DNA from 3 places in the Rossellomorea sp. KS-H15a genome. Region 1 is predicted to be linked to each of the others. Evidence: riboswitches for the same ligand, from Rfam matches in the RefSeq annotation. Region 1 holds a riboswitch; each other region holds the start of a gene.
What was found. A riboswitch is a leader RNA that binds a small molecule or an ion and turns the genes downstream of it on or off. The one in region 1 is predicted to bind lysine.

Region 1 (8,099 bases):
AGATTTCAATGATTCCGCCAAGCTTGATATCAAGCTCTTTTGAATCTTTATGAGACAGATCGAGGTAAACCATGTTCTCACCATTGATACCAAGCTTTTGGTTTACGCACACATCAAAGATTTCACGTGTGGCGATATCACGGGGTACAAGATTTCCGTATGCAGGATACTTCTCTTCAAGGAAGTACCAAGGCTTACCATCTTTGTACGTCCAGACACGTCCACCTTCACCACGTGCCGATTCACTCATGAGGCGAAGCTTATCGTCCCCTGGAATGGCTGTCGGGTGAATTTGGATGAACTCACCATTTGCATAGTAAGCACCTTGTTGATAAACGATGGAAGCGGCTGAACCTGTATTGATGACAGAGTTTGTAGACTTACCGAAGATGATCCCCGGTCCACCTGACGCCATGATCACGGCATCTGCTGCAAATGATTTGATTTCCATCGTTTGAAGGTTCTGGGCAACGATCCCTCTTGCGACTCCCTCGTCATCAATAACGACTCCAAGGAATTCCCAGCCTTCGAACTTGCTGACTAACCCAGCCACTTCATGACGGCGAACCTGCTCGTCCAAAGCATATAATAGCTGCTGACCAGTCGTAGCACCAGCGAAAGCGGTTCTGTGATGCTGCGTCCCACCGAAGCGACGGAAATCCAGTAACCCTTCAGGTGTACGGTTAAACATAACACCCATACGATCGAGTAAGTGAATGATCCCAGGTGCTGCTTCTGTCATTGCTTTAACAGGCGGTTGATTCGCTAAGAAATCCCCACCATAAACCGTATCATCAAAATGTTCCCAAGGAGAATCCCCTTCTCCCTTTGTATTAACGGCTCCGTTAATTCCACCCTGTGCACATACAGAGTGAGAACGCTTAACGGGTACCAGTGAGAATAAATCGACTTGTGTTCCTTTTTCTGCTGCTTTAATTGTGGCCATCAGGCCGGCTAAACCGCCACCGACAACGATGATTTTACCTTTACTCATCGTGACTCACTCCTTTTCCTACCATACTTCGAGAGCACTTGCTTATCTATCAGACTCGTATATTTTTCTGCTTATACGAAGGCAAAGATTGCACGCATACCGACAATCGATAACGCGACAAAAATCCCGATCGTAACATATGTAGCTATTAATTGAGAACGAGGTGTAACCGTTAGTCCCCAGCTTACGCAGAATGACCATAATCCATTAGCAAAGTGGAAAATCGTTGATAATACACCAAGCACATAGAATCCTAACATCAACGGATTGGATAGAATGTTTTCCATCATCTGAAAGTTCACTTCAGCTCCAAACGCCGCAGCGACCCTTGTTTCCCAGATATGCCATGTGACGAAAATGAATGTGATCACTCCAGAAACACGTTGAAGTAAAAACATCCAGTTACGGAAATAACCAAACTTGCTTGCATTATTCTTGGAAGTGAATGCAATGTAAATTCCGTAAATCGCATGGAAGTACAATGGAAGGAAGATGATAAAGATTTCAAGGAAATAACGGAAAGGAAGACTTTCCATAAAATGCGCCGCCTGGTTAAATGATTCTTCCCCACCAGTGGCAAAATGGTTCACGACTAAATGTTGTGTTAAAAATAATCCAACTGGAATAACACCTAGCAATGAATGAAGCCTGCGATAATTAAATTCTCGATTTCCAGCCATGATTTACCCCCCTTAATGATAAAATATGAATTCGTTTTCTAATGCCTTTCTTTACCTATTAGACGACGATACATATTTTATATTGTAACAATAATGTGACATGTTCATTTTACTCCCAAGGAGTGGAAGCGTCAAGAAAACGTATACATAAATTCGACAATACCGCAAAAATATTTTCAGTAGTTCAACAACGGCAAACATGAGGTTTTACACAACTAAATGTTCGAAAATTCTAATAAATTTACAATAAATATTATAGCACCAAAATATCCCAAGGTCATTTTTTCAAGGTATGGGATGATAATTACCTCTTTCATGTATATAATAGTTTTATAGAAAGAGGGGATTTACTTGGAACAGAAAAAAGAAGAAGTACATCAGCCGTCCGTTCCAATCTTCGGATATGAAATGTTACGCGACATCTTGATTCCAGACATACTGGGAAAACACACACCCGATATCCTATACTGGGGAGGAAAGCAGCTCTCTAGGAAGTTCCCCCTTCAGTCAACGGAAGAAATATCTTCCTTTTTCGATGAAGCTGGATGGGGCACCCTTACACTTCTGGAACAGAAAAGAAATGAAATGACATTTGAATTGAGCGGACCTGTGATCGAACGGCGTCTGTCACTTAAAACGGATGTGAACTTCAAACTGGAAACGGGCTTTATTGCCGAACAGATTCAGCTTCAAAGAAAATGTGTGGCAGAAGCTGCTGACGAATTACATAAACGGAGCCAATCGGTCAAAGTCATGGTAAGATGGGACGACAAAGACCGGATCGAGTAATCAAGCTCTCAATAAAGGGTTGCCTGGAATCATCCAGGCAACCCTTTTCCATGTTGATCCTACAGCGTGATTTCTTCCATCTTCACGGCATCGAGATGAAAGGCCGTATGTAAGACGCCTGCTGCCTTTTGCATATTCTCGCCATCCACTACTGTAGACACTTTAATTTCAGAAGTGCTGACCATTTTCACGACGATGTCATTTTGAGCAAGCACTTCAAACATTTCCGCGGCCACACCCGGGTTTGAAATCATCCCCGAACCGACAATGGAGACTTTCGCAAGCCCACTTTCGTGCTCGACGTGTGTGAAATTCAACTGCTCTTTATTTCGTTCAAGAACAGCAAGGGTTTCCTCGAGATCGTGCTCCTTGATGGAGAAAGATAAATTGGTCGTATTCTGATCCGTCTGGGTCTGGATGATGATGTCTACGTTCAAATGATTTTCAGCCAACGTCGTGAACACGGATGATAGTCCCGTTAATGCATTTCCCAGTCCGAATACCGTGACCCTCGTAATCTCATTCTCAAATGCTACTCCTCTTACAATCAAGTTCTGTTCCATGCTTGCTTCCTCCTCAATATACGTTCCTTCCACTCTTTCGATGCTGGATCTGACTTCCAATGGGATTTGATAATTCTTGGCAAATTCCACCGCCCTTGGATGGAGTACCCCGGCCCCGAGGTTTGCAAGTTCGAGCATTTCATCATAAGAAATTGACGGTAACTTCCTTGCTCCTTTTATATAGCGGGGGTCTGTCGTGTAAACCCCGTCTACGTCCGTATATATGTCACAGCGCTCCGCTTTCAGGGCAGCCGCGATTGCAACGGCTGTCGTATCCGACCCGCCCCGTCCGAGTGTTGTGATTTCCCCGGTTTCTGTCATGCCCTGGAAACCCGCGACGATGACCACTCTTCCTTCCTGAAGGTGAGCTGCCATTTTATCGGTATGAATATTGGTGATCCTTGCATTACTATGGACGGATTCCGTCTCGATTCCGGCCTGCCATCCCGTGAATGAAATGGCATCATGCCCCGATTGGATCAGGGCCATGGTCAGGAGTGAAATGGTGACTTGTTCCCCGGTTGAGAGCAGCATATCCATTTCTCTTTTGCTTGGTTGAGACGTGATTTCCCTTGCAAGACCCACGAGTGTATCCGTCGTTTTCCCCATGGCAGATACGACGACCACCACATCATTCCCTCTTTCTTTTTCTTCAATGATCCTTGACGCAACATTTTGAATTCTTTCCACAGACCCTACTGAAGTCCCACCGAATTTTTGAACAATAATACTCACGACTTCTCCCTCTTTCTGAGCGTCTCCGCTCTTGTTGATGATGAAGAGTACAATCACAATCATCCTACACGTCCATAGGACAGGATCGTTGGTACCAAATCCTGCGCTGATAATAAAAAAAGCAATGAGAATAATATCTCATTGCTTTATGAACATACAGCAGAACATACAAATAGGTTCATCGGCATTGTGAGATAGCTCTCCAAGATTGAATCATCTTGACAATCCTGTATTTCTTAAACCCAGGACCAGCGGATATAGTATGAGACTATAACCACTTCGGCGATTCTCCCCTTTCCAGGCATGTCGGCGGGGCTCATACCCCTCTTTACCTGTACTCTTGAAGTTCGCACCTCTATCACCACTTAAAAAGTGATAATGTTATAAATTTTTGTTTATTATAGCACATAAAAAATTGTGATTCAATGCACAATTTTTAAATAAATTGAATTCATTACAGCCGCTACTTCAATTTCTCCACCAATACTTTCGCCACGGCTTCAGGAATTCCTATCTCTATAAACTCCTCCACGGTAGCTTCTTTCATCTTTTTCATGGAGCCAAAGTGTTTAAGAAGTTGTTTCTTCCGTTTTGGACCGATGCCGTCGATGTCGTCGAGGGTGGATTGGAAGGCGCTTTTGCCTCTCAGCTGACGGTGGAAGGTGATGGCGAACCGGTGGACTTCATCCTGGATGCGCTGGAGGAGATAGAATTCCTGGCTGCGCTTTTCAAGGGGGACGATTTGCAGCGGGTTGCCGTACAGCAGTTCCGATGTCTGATGCTTATCGTCTTTTGCAAGACCCCCGATCGGGATGTCGAGACCCAATTCATTCTCGATCACGTCCCTTGCCGCTTCGATCTGACCTTTTCCTCCGTCGATGATGATCAGGTCCGGTAAAGGAAGTCCATCTTTCAGCACTCTCGTATACCTTCTCCGGACCACCTCCCTCATGGAATCATAATCATCGGGACCCTTGACGGTTTTGATCTTATATTTACGGTATTCTTTCTTTGCCGGTTTCCCGTCTAAAAAGACGATCATGGCCGATACGGGATCACTACCTTGAATATTGGAGTTATCAAAGGCTTCAATCCGGAAAGGCGTATAAATACCCATATGATCCCCGAGCCTTTCAATGGCTTTGATCGTCCGCTCTTCATCTCTTTCAATCAGGGCGAACTTCTCCCCAAGTGCCTGTTGGGCATTTTTTTCGGCAAGCTTCACAAGCTCTTTCTTTTTCCCCCGTTTTGGCTGGGTCATTTTAACCTCAAGAAGTTTCTCCGCCAGCTCGATATCGATCTCTTCAGGCAAAAAGATCTCCTTCGGCTTAAAGTGGTTAGATTTAGAGTAGAACTGACCCAGGAACGTCAGGAACTCATCCTCTGGTTCATTATAGAGAGGGAATAAAGACACATCGCGCTCAATGAGCTTCCCATGCCGGACGAAGAATACCTGCACACACATCCAGCCTTTATCAACGGAATATCCGAATACATCACGGTCGGTGAAATCGGTCATCGTCATCTTCTGTTTTTCCATGGTCGCTTCGATATGGAGAATCTGATCCCGGAATTCCTTCGCTCTTTCGAACTCCAGATTTTCCGAGGCTTCATTCATTTTCAAAGTCAGCTGTTTCTTGATTTCCTTGTATCCCCCATTGAGGAATCTGGCTATTTCATCTGTCATGTCACGGTACGTGTCTTTGCTCACTTCTTTAATGCAGGGAGCGAGACATTGCCCCATATGATAGTAAAGGCAGGCTCGGTCAGGAAGCGTCGAGCATTTCCGTAAAGGATACAAGCGGTCGAGAAGTTTTTTCGTTTCATTTGCCGCTCCGACATTCGGATAAGGACCGAAATACTTTCCTTTTCCCCGCTGGACCTTTCGTGTGGTAATGAGTCTCGGGTGCCGCTCATTCGTTAACTTGATGAACGGATAGCTTTTATCATCCTTAAGCATGACATTGTATTTAGGGTCGTACTTCTTGATCAAATTCATTTCGAGGACAAGGGCTTCCAGGTCAGATGAGGTCATGATGTATTCGAAGTCCTCGATCTCCCCTACCAGCCGCTGGGTTTTTGCATCATGGGAGCCTGTGAAATAGGAACGCACCCGGTTCTTCAATACTTTGGCCTTTCCCACATAGATGATCGTCCCCTGCCTGTCCTTCATTAAATAACAGCCCGGTTGGTCGGGAAGCAGCGCTAATTTATTCGTGATATTCTGATTCATCCTTCTTCCTCCCCCCTCTGTTTCTTCCATTTATATAATGTCAGGTCGTGATAGATCGGGTCGATGAGCTCACTGGAATGGAAATGCTTCTCGACCTTAATGAACTCATCCATCTGGAGCCCCTGCTTTTTAAACCCTTCGACCACTTTATCCGTCAGATAAATATCCCGCTCAGGGTAATATCGTGCGTCAGTGGTAAACACTTCATACGTTTGTACTTTCTTATGAATAAAAGGGACATCAAGATACTCAAGTACCCTGGACTCTTCCCAGGTATATACGACGAGAGGCTGTTTTTCCTCTTCGCTCTCTAAATAATCGGCCATTTGATAAACGGCCGGGATGTCCGATGCATGTTTATATAATAACGCACTTGTATGGTAAACCTGAAGCAGAAGGAACGAAAGGACAAGAATGGAACCTGTCCGTGACAGTCGTTGTGAAAGCAGTCTTCCCGCTCCAAGGAACAAGGCGATGCCGATCAAAGGCAAAGCGTGACGGGGCTTCATTACATTCTGGGCAAAAAGGGCCCAAAGGAAATAACTGCCCAATAGCACGAGCATCAAGCTTGTCATATAACGATTCCCTTGTAAGTCCTTCCTTGCTGCAGCCAAACCGACAACCAATAGAATGAGGAGGGGGAGGAACTCAGCGACACCCCCCACCCATATCGTGTTCACAAAAATCAGCTTCACGACTCTGTCCCAGAGACTGAGATTTGAGGCACCGATCGTTCCCCCCCATTCTTGAAAATGTCCGTTCGTGAAGGAAAGGGCCAGTCGGAGAAAGCTTTCATATCCCCCTTCCGACATGCTGATCCCCGATACCCAGAGGAGCTGGAACAGGACTGCAATGAGCAGGTAAACAAAGGTATCCAGAAGTGTTACCACCCCTTCCTTCCACTTTCTGTACAGGAGTATAAGAATTCCGATCCCAAGAACCAGATAAGATAACCTGATTCCAAGAAGCAGACTGAATAGGAGCAGTGGGAGAATGAGGAATCCTTTATGATGTCTCTCATTGGCCAAAACCAAGCTCCATATATACCACCACATCATCCCGACTGCTGCTCCCTCGGACATCGGCTGATTCACCATCAGGACCGTAAAGCTGCTAGTATACACGATGGCTGTCGCTATCCCTGCATATGTCGGAAGCACGATTCGGTTCATTAACAGAAAAAGAGGGATGATGGCACTTCCATACAGAAGGATATTAAAAAGAGTCAGGGCTTGGACGGGGTCCCCCACCATTAGATGAAGGACTTTCCCTCCCAGGATGAAATAAGGATAACCGGGAAAGTGGGGCTGCATCTGATACATATCAAAATGCTGGACACCCAGTGCAAAATCAACCATATCCCAAGTAGCTGCGTAGGAAGGGATCCACATCAGCTGAAGAACAAATACAACCGCCACAGCAAATGCACCCGCCACATTCGGCCGACTCATATACTTTCCACTCTTCATTCTCAACGACTTCACCCTCATACTTTGTTAGACTCTCAATGATTAAAAAAAGTACCAAACATACATTCCTTTAAAGAGTGTACACCTTTCGAAAACGGTGTTCAATCTTTAAGGGCAATGAGGTTTGGTACTGATACAATTTATTTAGCTTGTGGGCTCAAATCCTTCACTCCGCCTTTGACCTCTTCCTTTGCTTTCACCGACTCCCGCTTCGGTGCAGTCAGGAAGTAAATCGCTACGAAATAGCCAATATACGAAATCACTTCTTCGATGGACGGCATGGAGGAATATCCGAACAACGCCTTAAGGAAAATGCCTACATCACCGGATAACAACGGGGCAGTTCCTGTATCACGGAGGAAATGGGCATAATCGATCGGATGCTCAGGCAGTAGCCAGGTCAGGTCGTAAAGGTGTGGAATCACACTGCCGATCAATCCTATATCCTGCATCATGGAAATCGCCTGTACAAGAAGTCCTGCAGATATGAGGATAATGAATGCGCCGGTCACTTTAAAGAAGCTTTTCAATGAAATTCTCATTGTGCCTTTAAAGAAGAAGTAAGCTACGACACACCCGATGACGACTCCCGTAATCGCTCCCCAGCCCTGCATGGCCGCTCCGATATCCCCGCCT
Region 2 (8,099 bases), 590 kb from region 1:
CGATAATGACGGCATAATAGGTAGAGATGACGAATGCAATTAAGACCTGCCACCATCCGAGCCATTCTGTTTTCTTATTAAGACGGAAATAAGATAACGGTGCTGAACCACGGTACTTATGACCAATTGTAAATTCAAGTACTAATAATGGAATACCTGCTGTTAGAAGAGCGAATAAATAAGGAATAAAGAATGCTCCCCCGCCGTTTTCATATGCTACTGCCGGAAAACGCCAAATGTTCCCTAATCCGATTGCTGAACCGACAGCTGCAAGAATAAATCCTGCCCGTGTACCAAACTGTGCACGATTCTCCATGTTGTTCCCCCCTAGTTCTTTCCAACTACCTGCCTTGAGGTATTTGAAATTTTTATATTTTCAGATTATTTATAATCTAAAGTCAGTATAGCTAGTTCCAGGACAATTGTCAAAGCTTTATTTTAGTGTTTTATTGAGAAATTCACCAAATTCCTACAGTACTATTTCACTATAAGAATTTTGTCGGAATTTGTGGAATGGGAGGCAATTGTATGATGGGGCTCCAAGCACACAAAAAAACCAGAAGCCGAATGGCTCCTGGTTTTTTATGGATTACTCTGCAGATGCCGGCTTTGCTTTTTCACCGAATAAAAAGGCAAAGGCCAGAATCAAAATGATGACAACAGCGAGACCAAGGATGGTGCTGCCTGTGAATCCCAATACAAGGTAACCGATGGCGGCAACGACCGCACCGATGACCGCGTATGGAAGCTGCGTGAGCACGTGATCGATATGGTTGCTTCCAGCTCCCGTAGAAGAAAGGATCGTCGTATCGGAAATAGGTGAACAGTGATCACCCAATACAGATCCTGCAAGCACCGCTGCCATGGCAGGAAGTAGAATTGTTACATCCGATGCTGCAGCAATCTCTCCGGCGATCGGTAGGAGAATTCCGAACGATCCCCAAGATGTTCCCGTTGAGAACGCCATGATACCGGCAACAAGGAATAAGATGACCGGAAGTGCCTGCATAGGCAGGCTTGATTGTTCAACCAGACCGGCCAGATACGTACCCGTCTGCAGCTGATCGATGAGTGTCACGATCGTCCACGCAAAGATCAAAATGTAAACAGCCGGAAGCATCGACTTGATACCTTCCACTACAGCTGTTCCAAGAGCACTCCCTTCAATTCCTTTTAGGCTTACTTGGCGAAGGAAGAAGATCAGGGAAACAAGAAGTCCGAATAATCCACCGTATAATAAAGATTTAGTAACATCCGTATTTTCAAAAATCGGCAATAAGTCGAATGATCCCACTGCCTGGTAACCGGTCCAAAGCATCATGGAAACCGTCCCGATCACGAGTGCAACGATCGGCCAGACAAGATCGCCTACAGAGCCTTTTGAGCTGACGGGAAGATCATTTTTCAATTCACCGGGAATCTCTTTGCCTGGATCATAAAGATCTCCGGTTTCAAGGGCACGTACTTCATGCTCTTTCATTTTTCCGAAGTCGAGTCCCTTATAGGCAACCATGACGACTAGCAGTACGGCGGCCCATACATATAGGTTCATTGGAATCATTTGAATGAATGCCGAGAATGCCGTGTACTCCGTGATACTGTGTGTTGCAAGGATGGAGCCGATGATCCCGATGATGTATGCTCCCCAGCTTGAAATCGGGGAAACAACACAGATCGGAGCAGATGTTGAATCAATGATATAGGCTAATTTAGCACGTGAGATCCTGTGACGATCCGTGATGGGTCTTGAAACCTGTCCGACAGCAAGGGCATTGAAATAGTCGTCAATAAAAATGATGATACCCAGTACCGCAGCAAGAAGCTGTGCGCCCTGTCTTGTCTTCACACGTTTCATCGCCCATTCACCGAATGCGCGGCTCCCGCCGGAGATATTCACAAATGCTGTGATGATACCAAGAATGAGTAAGAAGAAAATGATGTAGACATTCCAGGTGTTTAGTCCGCCGTCTGCGACAAAGATACCTTTGAAGGCATCCCACATAAAGTTGAATGTTTTCGTAATTGAGAAATCTGCCAACAAAAAGGCAGAAGCAACGATTCCTACTCCCAATGAAAGCAGTACCCGTCTTGTGAGAATAACCATAAGAATGGCTAAAAGGGGTGGTAATAATGAGTAAATCGTGTTTTCCATAGTGTCCTCCTCCTATTTGATAGGGGGGAACCATCGTAGCATGACAGAGGATAATAAAAAAAGGCAACGATAGAGAAACTATCATTACCTTTGTTAGTAACGTAAGTGCTCCATCACGATCTGTAGCTCCCCATTATAGAGATTTCCCTATAATGACAGTGTTATCCTTCTTCAAGATAACCCCAGCAAATACACCTTCGACATGCATATTTACTTCGGCAAAGATTCCCTTTCGTCTGTTTTCTCCGTTGTCATCCTCGAACAGATTACTCTTGAACCCTGCGCCTCTACCCCATCGGACTGATGATGTGGTGTGTTATAAAATTTTCTTTATTAATATAACAAACTATCATTCTTTTGACAACTTTTTTTCCATACTAATTTGTGGGAAATTCAATGGAAGGACTCGAATCCCCTCCACCATTGTTATAAAATTGCGGTACATCCAAGTGGACGGTACCCATTGCAACCAGGATATCCTGCTTGATCGTTTCGGTTTTCGTTGCAAACGGGATGATGATCTGCACATTTACTTCAAGCTCCACAAATACCTTCACAACCGCATTATTGATCCCGAACTGCTCCACCGTCGTCTTCACATCGGACCGTACGTCACCGATGGAATGAAAGCGGATCGGGATTTTCGGCCCCAGGTTACCGAGCAATACGTTGTTCGTTGCCTGCCCCAATGGAACGGAATAGGTGATGCCCTTCGATGTCTTCGACTTCCCTTCATCAATTTCCACTTCAGTGAGGAACTCAAGATTTTCAATATTCCCTGCCTCTGCTTCCTGGAGATTCTGCTGGACCAGATTCGTAATCTCTGCCTGGACCCTGTTGATGGTCTGTGTATTGTATTTAAACGAGACGATATCGCCTTCCTGGTTCTTCACTTCTTCGGTTATATCCGAAATATCCAGAACGTCGGCAATTTTCTTATTGATGGCTTTGTTAATCACAAGGGTACCGATCCTGCTCGTCTGTGTCTCGGCATATGCAAGAAGTGTAGGCTTCAACCCTTTGTTAATGATCCACAATCCGAACCCTGTGGAGATCATAAAGAACAGAAACGTAATGATCATGACATGTCGAAAAGGCAGCGGACCTCCTCTTCGGGGTTTGTTGGTTTTGAACTTAGACAAAAAAATCCCCCCTTACAAGCTATTTGTATGCATTGTAAGAGGGGTTTAGCGCAAAAATTTATTTAATCTTAAGAGATTGCGGTTCATAATCAGGGTCAAAGCCTGTGATGACCTTGTCTAATGCCTTGCTTAAATCGAGTGGATAAGGAGAGTCTGACTCCTGCCCATCCTCTTCGATGATCCGTATGACAGGACGGTCTGTGACTCCTTTGTTTTGATCGGTCACAATCCCTTTCCTTCCATCATTCAGTTCCACGATCATGCCATTCGGATACATCGCGACCGATGACCGGAATGCTTCGATCACTTGTGAATCGAACAGGGATCCCGATCCCGCGTATAATACCTCTAATGCCTGATGGGGAAGCATTGCCTTCCTGTATACCCTGTTAGAAGTCATGGCATCAAATACATCGGCCACGGCGATGATCTTTGCGAACGGATGGATATCTTCACCCTTGATCCCCCGTGGGTAACCGGACCCATCGAGCCTTTCATGATGCTGATAGGCACAGTGCGCGATGATCAGGGACACTGAATGCAGTTGTCTCAGGATTTCAAAGCCATGTTCAGAGTGTTTTTTGATTTCACAGAATTCGTCTTCCGTAAGTTTCCCAGGCTTCAACAGGATCTCTTCGGGCACAAGCATCTTACCGATATCATGAAGGATCGCCCCAACCCCGAGCTGCTCGAGCTGCTTCTGTGAAAGCTTTAGTTCAAGACCGATGGAAAGTGTATATAATGTAACATTAAATGAGTGATGAAAAATATAGGAGTCGTATGTAAACACATCTGTCAAAATCGTCAGAAGATCATGATTCTCCTTTACTTCGGACAGGACGACATCAATCACCTGCTTCAATTGAGTGGCACTATCCTCAATCACGAGGAGGCTTGGCTTCTCTTTGGATGTGCTTAATTGATTGAAGGCCATCTCGATATTCTGAACCGCCTCTTGTCTCACTTTACTCGAAACGGTCCCCTTCACATGGATTCCACTGGAAAGAGAGTCTTCAATATAGACATACTGAATACTAAGCTCCTGCAATCTGTAAATCATGCGTTCTGTAATGGGAACATTATCATGAATCAACGCTTGACCTCTCATATTATATACCGTTGTAGCTAGAACCATGCCGGGTTTCAAAGCCCGTGTTGATATAAGCCTCATAGAATTCTCCTATGTAATTCTTTCATTTTTCGACAAAATTTCCTAGTATCTCCATTATAAAGGATAAAATTGATCTTGCAAGGTGTATTTGGTTAAATATTCATGAAAGAATAACGGGGAAATCAGAGGGATAAAACAAAGACCAGCCGCTCAGGAGAGTACTGGTCCTTTTTTGATTCTATATCATTTTTAACAGCGCGTCCCTTCCGGCCATCCCAGTGTGGATGCCGAGATTCGCTGCTTCATAGGTGACGGACTCCAGCGGTGCATCGAGAAGCTGATCGATGGTTTTCACACCAACCGCTCTTCCCGCGATGATCCCCCTGTCCTTTAATTTTTCATTCAGCAGCGCAACATCAAGTGCCCCACACATGATATATCCTTTTTCACTCGTCACGACGAGGAGATTGGTTTTCGGAAGTGCAACGGAAATCGCTGTAAAGGTATGTCCCCCAATGGTGATCGGAGATACATTCATCATGGTTCATCGCTCCCTTCACTCATATGTATGTCAAGAGCGTGGAAACGGTGAGACATTTACTGTTTCAATTTCCATTCGAGGACATCCCGTAAAAATTCCGGCATAAAGTACTTCTTCTCAAGCCTCTGAAGGTCTGGAAAGAAGTGGCCGAATGTAAACATATCCGGAAGGGCCAGCTTGTATATCTTCCCGGGGTCGATCGGAACCTTTCCGATGAAGATATCATGGTCTTTAAAGTGGATATTTGAATACACGAAACTCCCCATCACTTTCCCCCTGAAACCAAGTCCTTTCACTTCAAGATGCGGCCAGTCCTCATTAAGGGTCTGCTTAATGATTTCCTTCAGCTCGGCTCCCTTCATCCGGATCATGCAGGGGTTGATCGGGTGGGGAAGGATGCGATGAAGATCCTGCTTTGTCACCATTCCTTCGTCAAGTCCATCTATGAGGAGACCGGCGTTAAGAAAACCGCAATCGGCTCCACACCATTCCGTCAGTGCTTCACAAAGCACTTCAGGCAGCGGGGACGTGTGAAACCAATCAACGGGGAAGGATGTTGTCAGGCAGGTCACTCCCTGCTTCAATAGCTCCTCCCCGTCCCGGAACCATTGCTCTCTGTCCTCCGCTTCCCTGACAACTGACGGAAGCTCCTCCTGCTTATATAGACAGGCCTTCTTTTCAATGACCTGCTTTGTGGCTGTATCCACCTCAATCATCATATGACCGACAAAATGCCCGTATTTCCCTGCAGCACCAAGCATGGTGCCATTCACCTCTTTCCCTTGAGGCAAGACATGGTGCGTATGGGCACCCAGAATAACGTCTATTTCCGGGAATTGTTCCCCGATCATCTCGTCATCCCTTATTCCTAAATGGGAAAGGAGTACGAGCATATCGACGCTTTGGCGAATTTCCTGAACCAACTTCTTCAATTCATCCAAAGGGGAGGTAATGTTCCAGCCTAGAGCCTCGTAAAAAGGTTTGAAATAGGCAGTCAATCCGATGACGCCAATCCTCACCCCACTCCCAGTCTGATAAATCCGGTGAGTCTCTGCCCATCTTGGACGCCGTGAGGAACGATCCAGCAGATTTCCTACAATCACGTCAAATCGGGCACTGTCATACAAGCTGTTTAAATCATCATAATCCAATGTGATTCCTTCATTGTTTCCGATTGTGACAGCATCGAACCCGGCTTCATTTAATAAATCAACGTTCCCTTTTCCTAATGTCGCTTCTGTCAATGGATGCCAGCGGTCCACATGATCACCGATATCAAATAGATACACAGATTCCCCATCATTCACATGCTTCTGTTTTCTCTGTTTTAAAAAGTCCCTGATCCGTGGCCAGTTCTCCAGGTGACTGTGAAGATCGTTTGTATGATAAATATGAATGGTTTCTCCCATAAATCGTTCACTCCTGTTGGAGGAATGTTATCCTGTCATTCCTTGATAAATCAATCGAATACCAATTAAAATCAATATAATCCTCAATACGCTCACCAATACTTTGGACTCGAGCTTCGTATTGATGTATGCCCCGGCCTTTGCCCCGATCCAGGCTCCCGGAATGAGAGCCAGTGCATACAGCCATTTGACATTCCCGAATATCACATGTGTTCCCGAACTCACCAATGCCGAAAGAAAAATCATAAACATGGATGTTGCAACAGCCACATGGGGTGGGAAAAGAAAAATCAGGATCATGGCCGGGACCATCAGAGAGCCGCCGCCAATGCCAAACAAACCCGATGTAAATCCAACGACGAAGGCAATCACCACTCCAAGTAATGGAGGGTATCCATACCGGAAGGTTTCGCCACTTGGATCGGTAAATTCTCTCTGAAAAGAGGCGTTCCTGAATTTCTCTATTGGCTTTAATTTATTCCGGATCATTAGAATAAGGGCCACCAGTATCATAAAAATACCAAAATAAAGATTGAAGCTTTCCATATTCAATCCCTTGTTCACCCAGGCTCCAAGAATCGAACCGGGTCCGCTCCCCGCAAAGAAAATCAATCCGCTTTTATAATCCACGGTTTTATGCTTTAAGTATGCAAGGGTTGAAGATAACCCTGTAAATATCATGATGACCAGAGAGGTACCCACAGCGGTCTGCGGGTTCATCCCTTCTACCAGGCTTGTATATGTACCAAAGTAGATCAGGGCGGGTACAATGATGACGCCGCCGCCTAAACCGACCAGTGATCCTATCGCACCTGCCAAAAGCCCTATTGATAGAAGAACAATCCATTCCATCTGCCTTTCATCTCCTGTCGGCTAAAATAAATCCAGCTGCTTCGGGGCAAGTCCTTCATACTCAAGCCCCAATAATTCAATCAATTCTTTCGCATTATCAGCCGCGTCTCCACCAGAATTATTGTTAAAAAGAATATAAAGATCATTAGACTTTTCGTGCAAGTGATGGAGGTGGGGGATCCATTCTTCCAGCTCAGCACGATTATAGCGATATAAATAGCGGACCTCCCGCCAATCTTCCCCATTCGGCTTATTCCAACCATAGAGATTCCTGCCGTGAAACCGGATGAGAGTGGCATCTTCATGGGTCGCTTCGAGAACCCGCGGAACGGATCCTTCACCTGCTTGGGGCTCATCGCAAATGCTGTGGATCCATCCTTCTTTTTTCATGAACGCCAGGGTCTTATCCCGATACTCGGGTCTGAACCAGCTCTGATGCCGGAATTCAAGTGATACAGGAAGATCTTTCAATTGCTCCCTGCAATATCGAATATAATCGACATTCTCTTTTTTACAATCGTACCATGGCGGGAATTGAAGAAGGACCATCGCCAGTTTCCCTGCATTCGTGTATGGAGCAAGGGACTCTTTAAAGGCTCTGAACATCTCTTCCTTTGTTTCAAAAGGGATCTCTCCACGCTGATGCCCTGTCATCCCCTGGTACGCTTTCACAATAAATTTAAAGTCCTCTGGTGTCTCCTTTACCCATTTCTCCGCATTCCGAATAGGCTGGACAGCATAAAACGTCGTGTCCACCTCAACGACAGGAAAATGAGCTCCGTATTCTTTTAATTTGTCCCTGGGGGAAACATTCTCATAAAGGGTATCATGATCTCCCCAGCCTGTAACTCCTATGTATATCATCCGCATTCACCTGCTTTATTATGAACAT
Region 3 (8,099 bases), 2.1 Mb from region 1:
ATATCCAAGCTGTAGTGGTGTGTCCCACAGGAATCGGGACGTCCAAGATGCTCGCAAGCCGCATCCAGCGGGAGTTGAGCATGATCAACAAGGTGGAAATCCTGTCTATCAAGGATTTTCAGAATGCGGATCTCGAGGAGTACGACATTGTCATTTCCACCGTCAGGCTTCCCTTTACGGAAGTGGAATATATTCTGGTGAGTCCATTATTGAGTGAGAAGGACATCGGTTTCATCCAAAGTTACCTCCAGAATAACGTCGAGAAGCTGACGAGGAAAAAATATTTGAAACCATCCCCGAAGTCTGACGGGAAAGCCGAAGTGAGAATGCTCCTTCAGGAGATCAAAGATGTCCATACCAGCATGGAAGCCATCCTTACCAATTTTCGCGTATACCGGAAGCAGTCTGCGGGCAATCACGTCAGGATCCTGAGTGAAATGGTGGGGCAGGCAGACCGGGATGGACTTCTACAACAGCCTCAAGTGGTCATGGACCAACTGATGGAAAGGGAGAAGAAAGGCGGACTGGGCATCCCGAACACGAATATGGGGCTTTTCCATTGCCGGGATCATAACGTAAATAAGCTGATCTTTCAGGTGGCCCATCTGGATGAACCTTGCAAGATCAAGGGGATGGATGGTGCTGAGATGGAGATGAAGAGCCTTCTCCTGATGCTTGCCCCGGAAGAGTTGAGCAGACGGGAGCAGGAAATCCTCAGCCTGATCTCAACAAGTTTAATCGAAGATCATCGATCGATGATGATTTATTCGTCCACGAACGAAGCGATCATTTTAAAGAAATTAGAAGAAATCTTTCTGGACTACTTACAAACTAATTTGATAAAGGAATGATGATGTTGAAACAAGCCGTACATTTTGGAGCAGGAAACATAGGCAGAGGGTTTATCGGAGCATTGTTTTCCCAATCAGGTTACCATGTGACCTTTGTGGATATTGCGGAACAAGTGATCAATAAACTGAATCAAGAAGGACGCTATGAGGTGAAGCTTGCAACGGAAACGATGGAAACAGAAACGATTGAGAATGTGTCCGGCCTGAACAACCTTCATCAGGAAGGGGAAGTAATCGATACGATCGTCTCGTCTACCTACCTGACGACGGCAATCGGACCGAACATCCTGCCACGGATCTCACCCCTGATTGCTAAAGGGATCACTAAGAGAGTGGCCTCTTCAGATGATCCGTTATACGTCATCGCATGTGAAAACCAGATCGGTGCAACGGATATTTTGAAAAAGCATATCTTGGAAAATCTTGATGAAGATACGGCTGCAAAGCTTGAAGGCAAAGTCTTCTTCTTCAATTCAGCGGTGGATCGCATTGTACCGATGCAGGATCAAGGATCATTGGACGTCCTCGTTGAGCCATACTACGAGTGGGTGGTTGAGACGACCGAAGAAATCCCGCCTGTTGAAGGAATGACGATCGTGGAAGATCTTGCACCGTTCATCGAGCGGAAGCTGTTCACGGTGAACACAGGGCATGCTGTCATTGCTTACCTTGGATATCTGCAAGGGAAATCGACCATTGATCAGACATTGGCCGATGAAGAAATCGCTGCACAAGTGAAGGAAACGTTGAAAGAAACAGGTGCCTACCTTGTGAAGCAATATGGTCTCGATGAAAACGACCATCTTGCTTATATTGATAAAAACATCGAACGCTTCAAAAATGCCTATTTGAATGATGATGTGACCCGTGTGGGACGCGCGCCGATCAGGAAGCTTGGTCCCGATGACCGCTTGATCCGTCCGACCACGGAAGCTCAAAAAGCAGGACTGTCTTATTCGTATCTCGCCAAAGCGATTGCAGCAGCGCTACTGTTCGACAATCCTGAAGACGAACAGGCCATGGAAATCCAGGGCATGATCAAGGACCATGGACCAGCTCATGTTTTGAAAGAAGTGAGTGGATTGGATGCGGATAGTGAAATCGTGAAGGAAGTAATGGTTCAGTATGAAGCATTGAAGAAATAAATGGATGGACTGTCGGATGGGATCCGGCAGTCTTTTTTTATGGGTTTTGACTACGTGTCCTTTCTGTGACATCCATCAACCCACGCCAATCCTACACCTGAGTCATCCTCTTTATTTTTCAGCGGAAAATGAAAAAATAAAGATAGAATTCCCCTCATCCCGGGTGTAAAATATATAAAAATACACTCTCATATTTTGACATGCAGGAGGAAACAACCGAATAAAATATACAGTTATGCCTAACGTTGCTTTCGTTTTTCCAGTCTGGAAGATTCAAAGAATGCTTCCACCAATATAAGAATTCAGAATGTTAAAAATACGATAAGAGGTTGATGAAAGTTGGCAATGGATACGAATGAAATAGCTGTAAAGGAACAAACGATTTTTCACCATACGGGGAATAAGATCAAGACGGAAGACCGGGACATTCACATCATTGCGAAAATGGAGGAGCCCCTGATCGTCGTGCTTGGCAATGTGCTGAGTCATGAAGAATGTGATGAACTCATCCAATTGTCAATTGATCGGGTCGAGCGCTCGAAGATCGGGAATACACGGACGGTCGATGGACTGAGAACGAGCAGTTCTGTCTTTTTGGAAGAAAGTCATGACGTCGTGACACGTGTTGAAAAGCGAGTCTCTCAAATTATGAATATACCCGTTGAGCATGGGGAGGGTCTTCAAATCCTGAACTATAAACCGGGGCAGGAGTACAAGGCTCATTTCGATTTCTTCTCTGCATCGGCAAGGCCCGTAAAGAATCCGAGAATCAGTACCCTTGTCATGTATTTGAACGACGTAGAGGAAGGCGGGGAAACCTACTTCCCGAAGCTGAATCTCTCTGTTTCCCCTCAAAAGGGAATGGCGGTTTACTTCGAATATTTCTATGATAATCAGGAACTGAACGATTTAACGCTGCATGGCGGTGCACCGGTTGTCATCGGGGACAAATGGGCTGCGACCCAGTGGATGAGAAGGCGGGTATTTAAATAATCGGAAAGGAGGAGTATCCCCAGTGAGGGATGCTCCTCCTTTTTTAGCTAGCGGATTTTACTGGCTTCACGACTCCGGCATTCATTTTTTTCACGTTGACGGTGTGGATGATCATGCCGGCGATGATCAGGATGATGCCGAGGAGAGCAAACCCTGACGGAAGGGGAACGGAAAGGATGGCCGCTTCTCCCATGATGACGAACAGGATCTGGGTCGACTGGGTCGCTTCCACTGCCGCGAGTTTCCCGGGATGATGCCTTGCCATGTTCGTCGCAAGGAAAAAGAGGGAAGTCGCAATCACGCCTGAGCAAACGGCGACGATAAAGGATTGTGTCACTTGACCAGTGGAGGGGACGCCTACTTTGAAAAATGCATAGCTTCCAAGGATCAGCCAGAAGGGAGTGCTTGCGATCGTCATCCCGAGTACCCGTTGAAAGGTATCAAGTTTTCCGCCGCATACCTCCATCATTTTACGGTTCCCAAGGGGGTAAGCGAACGCTGCGACAATCACCGGTAAAACTCCTGTGATCATTTCTGAAAGAGACAGCCCACGGGCATTTTCCTGTTGGATGAACATCACCCCGATTAGAATGATCGAGGAAATGCCGAGAGCCCTTTTTTGAATGGTGAGCCTGCGTCTCACAGGTCCTGATGTGAAAAACAAGGGAGCGAGCAGGATCCCGGCCACAATCGTGAATTGCCACGTCCCCGCAACAAGCCAGCCGGGTCCATATGCCGCCGCATACGTCAAAGGACCATAAAAGAGGACAAACCCGACAAAGCTCCACGTCAGCCACTCGTATGGCTTCTTCCTCATTTCAATCCACACTTGATTTATATTCTTCCGTAAACCTACAATAAGGAAAAGGAAAGGGAGCATGAACAAAAAACGCAGGGACGAACTCCACATCCAGCTTCCGCCGGCAAGTTCCATGGACCGGTTCAGGATGAAGGTGACGGCAAAGAACATGGATGAAATGATACCGATAGTCAGTTCTTTGATGGGAAGCACTCCTTTCTAATGACATACACTATCGTTTATTTTAAATTCATTTTAGAGGAAAAATCCTCACTAAGGAAGTTAAAAATAGTTTTTTTAATCGTTGATTGGTGGTTTTTAAGGGCTTGAGACTATCACATTCACATCATTGTGGAAAAATCGTCCTTGATTGCGTCGTTTTGGAGGGTGATTGCGTCATTATGGAAGTAATTGCGTCGTTTTTAAATTAATTGCGTCATTCCCCATAGTTTATGCGTGTTTTTGAAATAAATGGTAATGTGAACTCCGAAATCACGCTATATCCAAAAACCAATTGACAACCATTTCAAGAGAATGATATAGTTATGCCAATAAAAAATATACAGTCACTCTCTGATAATAGAGGCGCGAGAATGATGAGTACCTTCTTTGAGAATAATGGATTCCGGGATAAGTTGGGAAAGGCAGATCGCCGAAGCAGAAAATAGCCAATTCTATTTTTTGTTGGGCCAGCATTGAAGAAATGCTGGACTGTCACAATGCAAAAGTTGTGGAGCACTATTGAAGAGATGTTAATACATAGTCTTCATCTTGGTTCCGTAACCTTTGATGAAAAACCGTATGAGCATCTGCTTCATACGGTTTTTTTGTGTTTTTTAGAGAGTCAAAAGGAGTTAGGGATATGAGTACAGTTGATGTGAATGTTCAAGGGGATTTAACGATCGGTGGGATCGGTACGGGTGATTTGGTCGAAAGATACGGGACACCCCTGATGGTTTATGATGAAGGGATGATTCGCGGGAATGCTAAATTGTTCCGGGATGCATTCCATGAAAGTGGTCTGAAATATCAGGTGGCCTATGCGAGTAAGGCATTTCTTTGTAAAGAAATGGTGCGCCTGGCGGAACAAGAAAACCTCTCCCTGGATGTGGTCTCAGGAGGGGAATTGTATACGGCCCTTGAAGCTGGTTTCCCGGCAGCACGCATCCATTTTCACGGGAACAACAAATCCGAAGAGGAGCTTCTAATGGCACTTGAAGCTGAAATTGGCTGCTTTGTCGTCGATAGTTTCCTTGAACTTGAACTGCTCCATGACCTGGCAAAAGAGCGGGAGCAGGAGGTGCAGATCCTCATCAGGGTCACACCTGGCGTGGAAGCCCATACTCATGAATACATCACGACGGGCCAGGAAGATTCGAAGTTCGGATTCAGCATTTCAAACGGTCAGGCGGCTACGGCGATCGGGCTTGCGATCAGGAAGCCATACTTCTCATTGCTCGGCCTCCATTCCCATATCGGATCTCAGATCTTTGAACAGGAAGGCTTCGATCAGGCGATCCGGGTGCTGTCTGATTTCATGCAGCGGATCCGGATCGACTTGGACATTACGATGCCTGTCTTGAATATCGGTGGCGGATTCGGTGTCCGGTACACGGATGAAGACCAGCCTCTGCCGATTCCGACCTATGTCAAAGGGATTACGGATAGTGTGAAAACCTATTTTGCGAAAAATGAATACCCGCTCCCGGAAGTCTGGGTGGAGCCGGGTCGAAGCATGGTGGCGGAAGCAGGTACGACGTTGTATAAAGTGGGCTCAAAGAAAATCATCCCGGATGTGCGCACGTATGTGGCGATTGACGGAGGGATGACGGATAATATACGCCCGGCGCTGTATCAGGCGAAGTATCACGCGGTACTGGCAAACCGTCCGAATGAAGAATGTACGGAACGTGTAAGCATCGCGGGGAAATGCTGCGAGTCGGGTGACATGCTCATCTGGGACCTGATGCTGCCGCCGACGAATTACGGTGATATTCTGGCTGTGTTCAGTACGGGGGCATACGGGTATTCTATGGCGAGTAACTATAATCGGATACCGAGACCGGCTGTTGTGTTTGTGGATAACGGGGAATCCCGGGTCGTGATCGAGCGGGAGACGTATGCGGACCTTGTAAGAAAAGATCGGTAGGGGAAAGAAAGGTGGAGTCCAGAAGCGGCTTTACCTTTTTTTATGGGATTTTTTGGCTTGTTATGGTAATGTAAAGGTAACTTTATCCAATGAATTCGGAGGATCAATCTATGAATCTCAAATCGATCGGTTCCATGGTTTTGAAATTTGTCTTCGTTCTGTTCGGAATCATCCTTCTGACAGGCCTCATCGGTTTGTTCAATGAAGGGGTGGATCTCAGTTTGAAACAATATGTCCTCAACATTGTGGAGATATCGACCTCCCTCATCCATTCTGAATCGATGACCATCACGAATGAATCGAACAACTCATATCCGATGTTCCCGGCCTTCTGGGATCCGTATTTCTATTCTGTTTCGATTTTTTTGTCTGCCTTTCTTTTATCCATCCTCATGGGCATCTTCCTTGCGTACCTCACACACTTGCTGCCATCCGCCTGGTCAACGTTCATCCTTAGGGCGACTAACTTGCTCGAGTCCACACCTGATATCTTCATCTTGATCGTCATTCAATACAGCGTCATTTTCATCTTGAAAGAAACAGGGGTGCTTCTGTTTCCAATCGTCGGCTCCCAGGAAAAGGTGTATTTCGTTCCTATTGTGACTTTGTCTATTTTACCGACGATCATGTTGTTCAGGATCATCTATCTGTTGGTGAATGATGAATACGGGAAGACGTATGTTGATCTGATCAGAAGCAGGGGGATGTCCAAGCACTGGATTTTCTTCATCCATGTCCTGCGGAATATCGCGTTCAGTTTATTGAATCATTCCAAATCCATCATTCTGTTTCTCTTATCATCATTGATCGTATTTGAAAGATTATTTAATATTTATGGCATCACTCATTTCATCCTATCATTCTCTCAAATGGATGTGATCTGTTTCAGTCTGATCATGTTCTATCTGCCGGTTTTTGTCCTGCTCATCCTCATCAGAACCATCGTTGATCGTAAGACCGGGCAGAAGGTGGCGATATGATGCTGAAAAAATTGATGAAGAATCCGTCATTCATAATAGGCTTTATCTTTTTGTTTGGTATGTTTGCCGCAAGTCTTGTTTATTATGTCGGGTGGGGGGATGAGGTGCCGAAGTTGGATCTTTTGAAAAATGAAGAAGGGGAGCTTCTCAGCCCTCCCTATTCACCAGTGGAGTATCCACCCCTTGGTACCGACAATTTTAACCGGAATATCTTCCTTCTCATCATCGTTGGCGCGAAATATACCATTGGGGCAGCGCTGGCGATCACGCTATGCAGAGTATTGCCTTCGGTGTTCATGGGGTTGATCCTTCACTTTTATTTAAAACCATTCAGGAGAATCATTGATCACATGGTGGATGCCGCCAACTATTTTCCGCCTACCTTATTATCTTTTTTATTATTGAATTGGATGATGTTGGACGGTCCGTTGCATCATCCTGAGGGATTTCCTTATGATTTTACGGATAAAACGATTTTTTACCTGATCATTCTTATCGTGATTTCACTTCCGAGTCTCACCCTGCTATTTACGAATGAATATGACCGGATCATGAGTCACGAGTTCATTGATAGTGCGAAAGTGCTGGGAGCAACGAAGCGTCATTACATCAGGAATCATATTCGTCCTTTTATTCTCCCGCAGATTCTTCTCGTGTCGATCAGGGAATTTATGATCATCATGCTGTTGATTGCACATCTTGGGGTATTGAACATTTATATAGGGGGATCATCACTTGAGGTAGACCTTTTTGACAATCCGTTCCTGGCTTCCCTATCTCATGAATGGTCGGGTCTTCTCGGCGGATGGTGGCAATTCCTGTGGACCACCTATCCGTGGATATCCTTCATCCCTGTCGTTTTCTTTACTTTGACGATCCTGTCTGCAAAGTTGATGCTGATCGGGTCGACACAAGTGGTGGAAACCCTTATGGAATCCTCAATAGAAGAAGGATCGGCTGAAGAAACTGAAACTACAAGCCTAAAAGACAAAGAAATATTCCAACTTGTGAAAGAAGCGAAGTGAGTGGCTGTATCTATTAGCCTATGTTTATAGTCCGGTATAGGGAATGATCAAGAAGGCAGCATCTGCCAGGGTGCTGCCTTCTTTCTTTTCTGTTTCATCCTGATAGCCCGGGTCAAGCGGGGAATGTGCGATTTGAACGCTTATTCCATGGAGTTTT

Region 2: it holds a riboswitch for lysine, as region 1 does, so the genes downstream of both, M1J35_RS21700 (Na+/H+ antiporter NhaC family protein) here and M1J35_RS18575 (aspartate kinase) in region 1, are expected to answer to the same signal.
Region 3: it holds a riboswitch for lysine, as region 1 does, so the genes downstream of both, lysA (diaminopimelate decarboxylase) here and M1J35_RS18575 (aspartate kinase) in region 1, are expected to answer to the same signal.

Annotation. Positions count from the first base shown of each region.
Region 1 is NZ_CP096886.1:3,624,226-3,632,324, forward strand. Features, by position in the region: gene sdhA (succinate dehydrogenase flavoprotein subunit) at 1-994, opposite strand, end outside; gene M1J35_RS18565 (succinate dehydrogenase cytochrome b558 subunit) at 1,066-1,674, opposite strand; gene M1J35_RS18570 (YslB family protein) at 2,026-2,463, shown strand; gene M1J35_RS18575 (aspartate kinase) at 2,523-3,761, opposite strand; lysine riboswitch at 3,949-4,127, opposite strand; gene uvrC (excinuclease ABC subunit UvrC) at 4,225-5,994, opposite strand; gene M1J35_RS18585 (hypothetical protein) at 5,991-7,445, opposite strand; gene M1J35_RS18590 (FTR1 family iron permease) at 7,604-8,099, opposite strand, start outside.
Region 2 is NZ_CP096886.1:4,215,757-4,223,855, forward strand. Features, by position in the region: gene M1J35_RS21695 (sodium-dependent transporter) at 1-316, opposite strand, end outside; gene M1J35_RS21700 (Na+/H+ antiporter NhaC family protein) at 590-2,152, opposite strand; lysine riboswitch at 2,268-2,450, opposite strand; gene yunB (sporulation protein YunB) at 2,530-3,294, opposite strand; gene M1J35_RS21710 (HD-GYP domain-containing protein) at 3,353-4,465, opposite strand; gene M1J35_RS21715 (YunC family protein) at 4,644-4,946, opposite strand; gene M1J35_RS21720 (bifunctional metallophosphatase/5'-nucleotidase) at 5,003-6,355, opposite strand; gene M1J35_RS21725 (sulfite exporter TauE/SafE family protein) at 6,383-7,207, opposite strand; gene M1J35_RS21730 (DUF72 domain-containing protein) at 7,229-8,071, opposite strand.
Region 3 is NZ_CP096886.1:1,554,009-1,562,107, forward strand. Features, by position in the region: gene M1J35_RS08035 (BglG family transcription antiterminator) at 1-851, shown strand, start outside; gene M1J35_RS08040 (mannitol-1-phosphate 5-dehydrogenase) at 857-1,996, shown strand; gene M1J35_RS08045 (2OG-Fe(II) oxygenase) at 2,342-2,989, shown strand; gene M1J35_RS08050 (DMT family transporter) at 3,033-3,992, opposite strand; lysine riboswitch at 4,361-4,537, shown strand; gene lysA (diaminopimelate decarboxylase) at 4,651-5,937, shown strand; gene M1J35_RS08060 (ABC transporter permease subunit) at 6,048-6,917, shown strand; gene M1J35_RS08065 (ABC transporter permease subunit) at 6,914-7,942, shown strand; gene M1J35_RS08070 (hypothetical protein) at 7,967-8,099, opposite strand, start outside.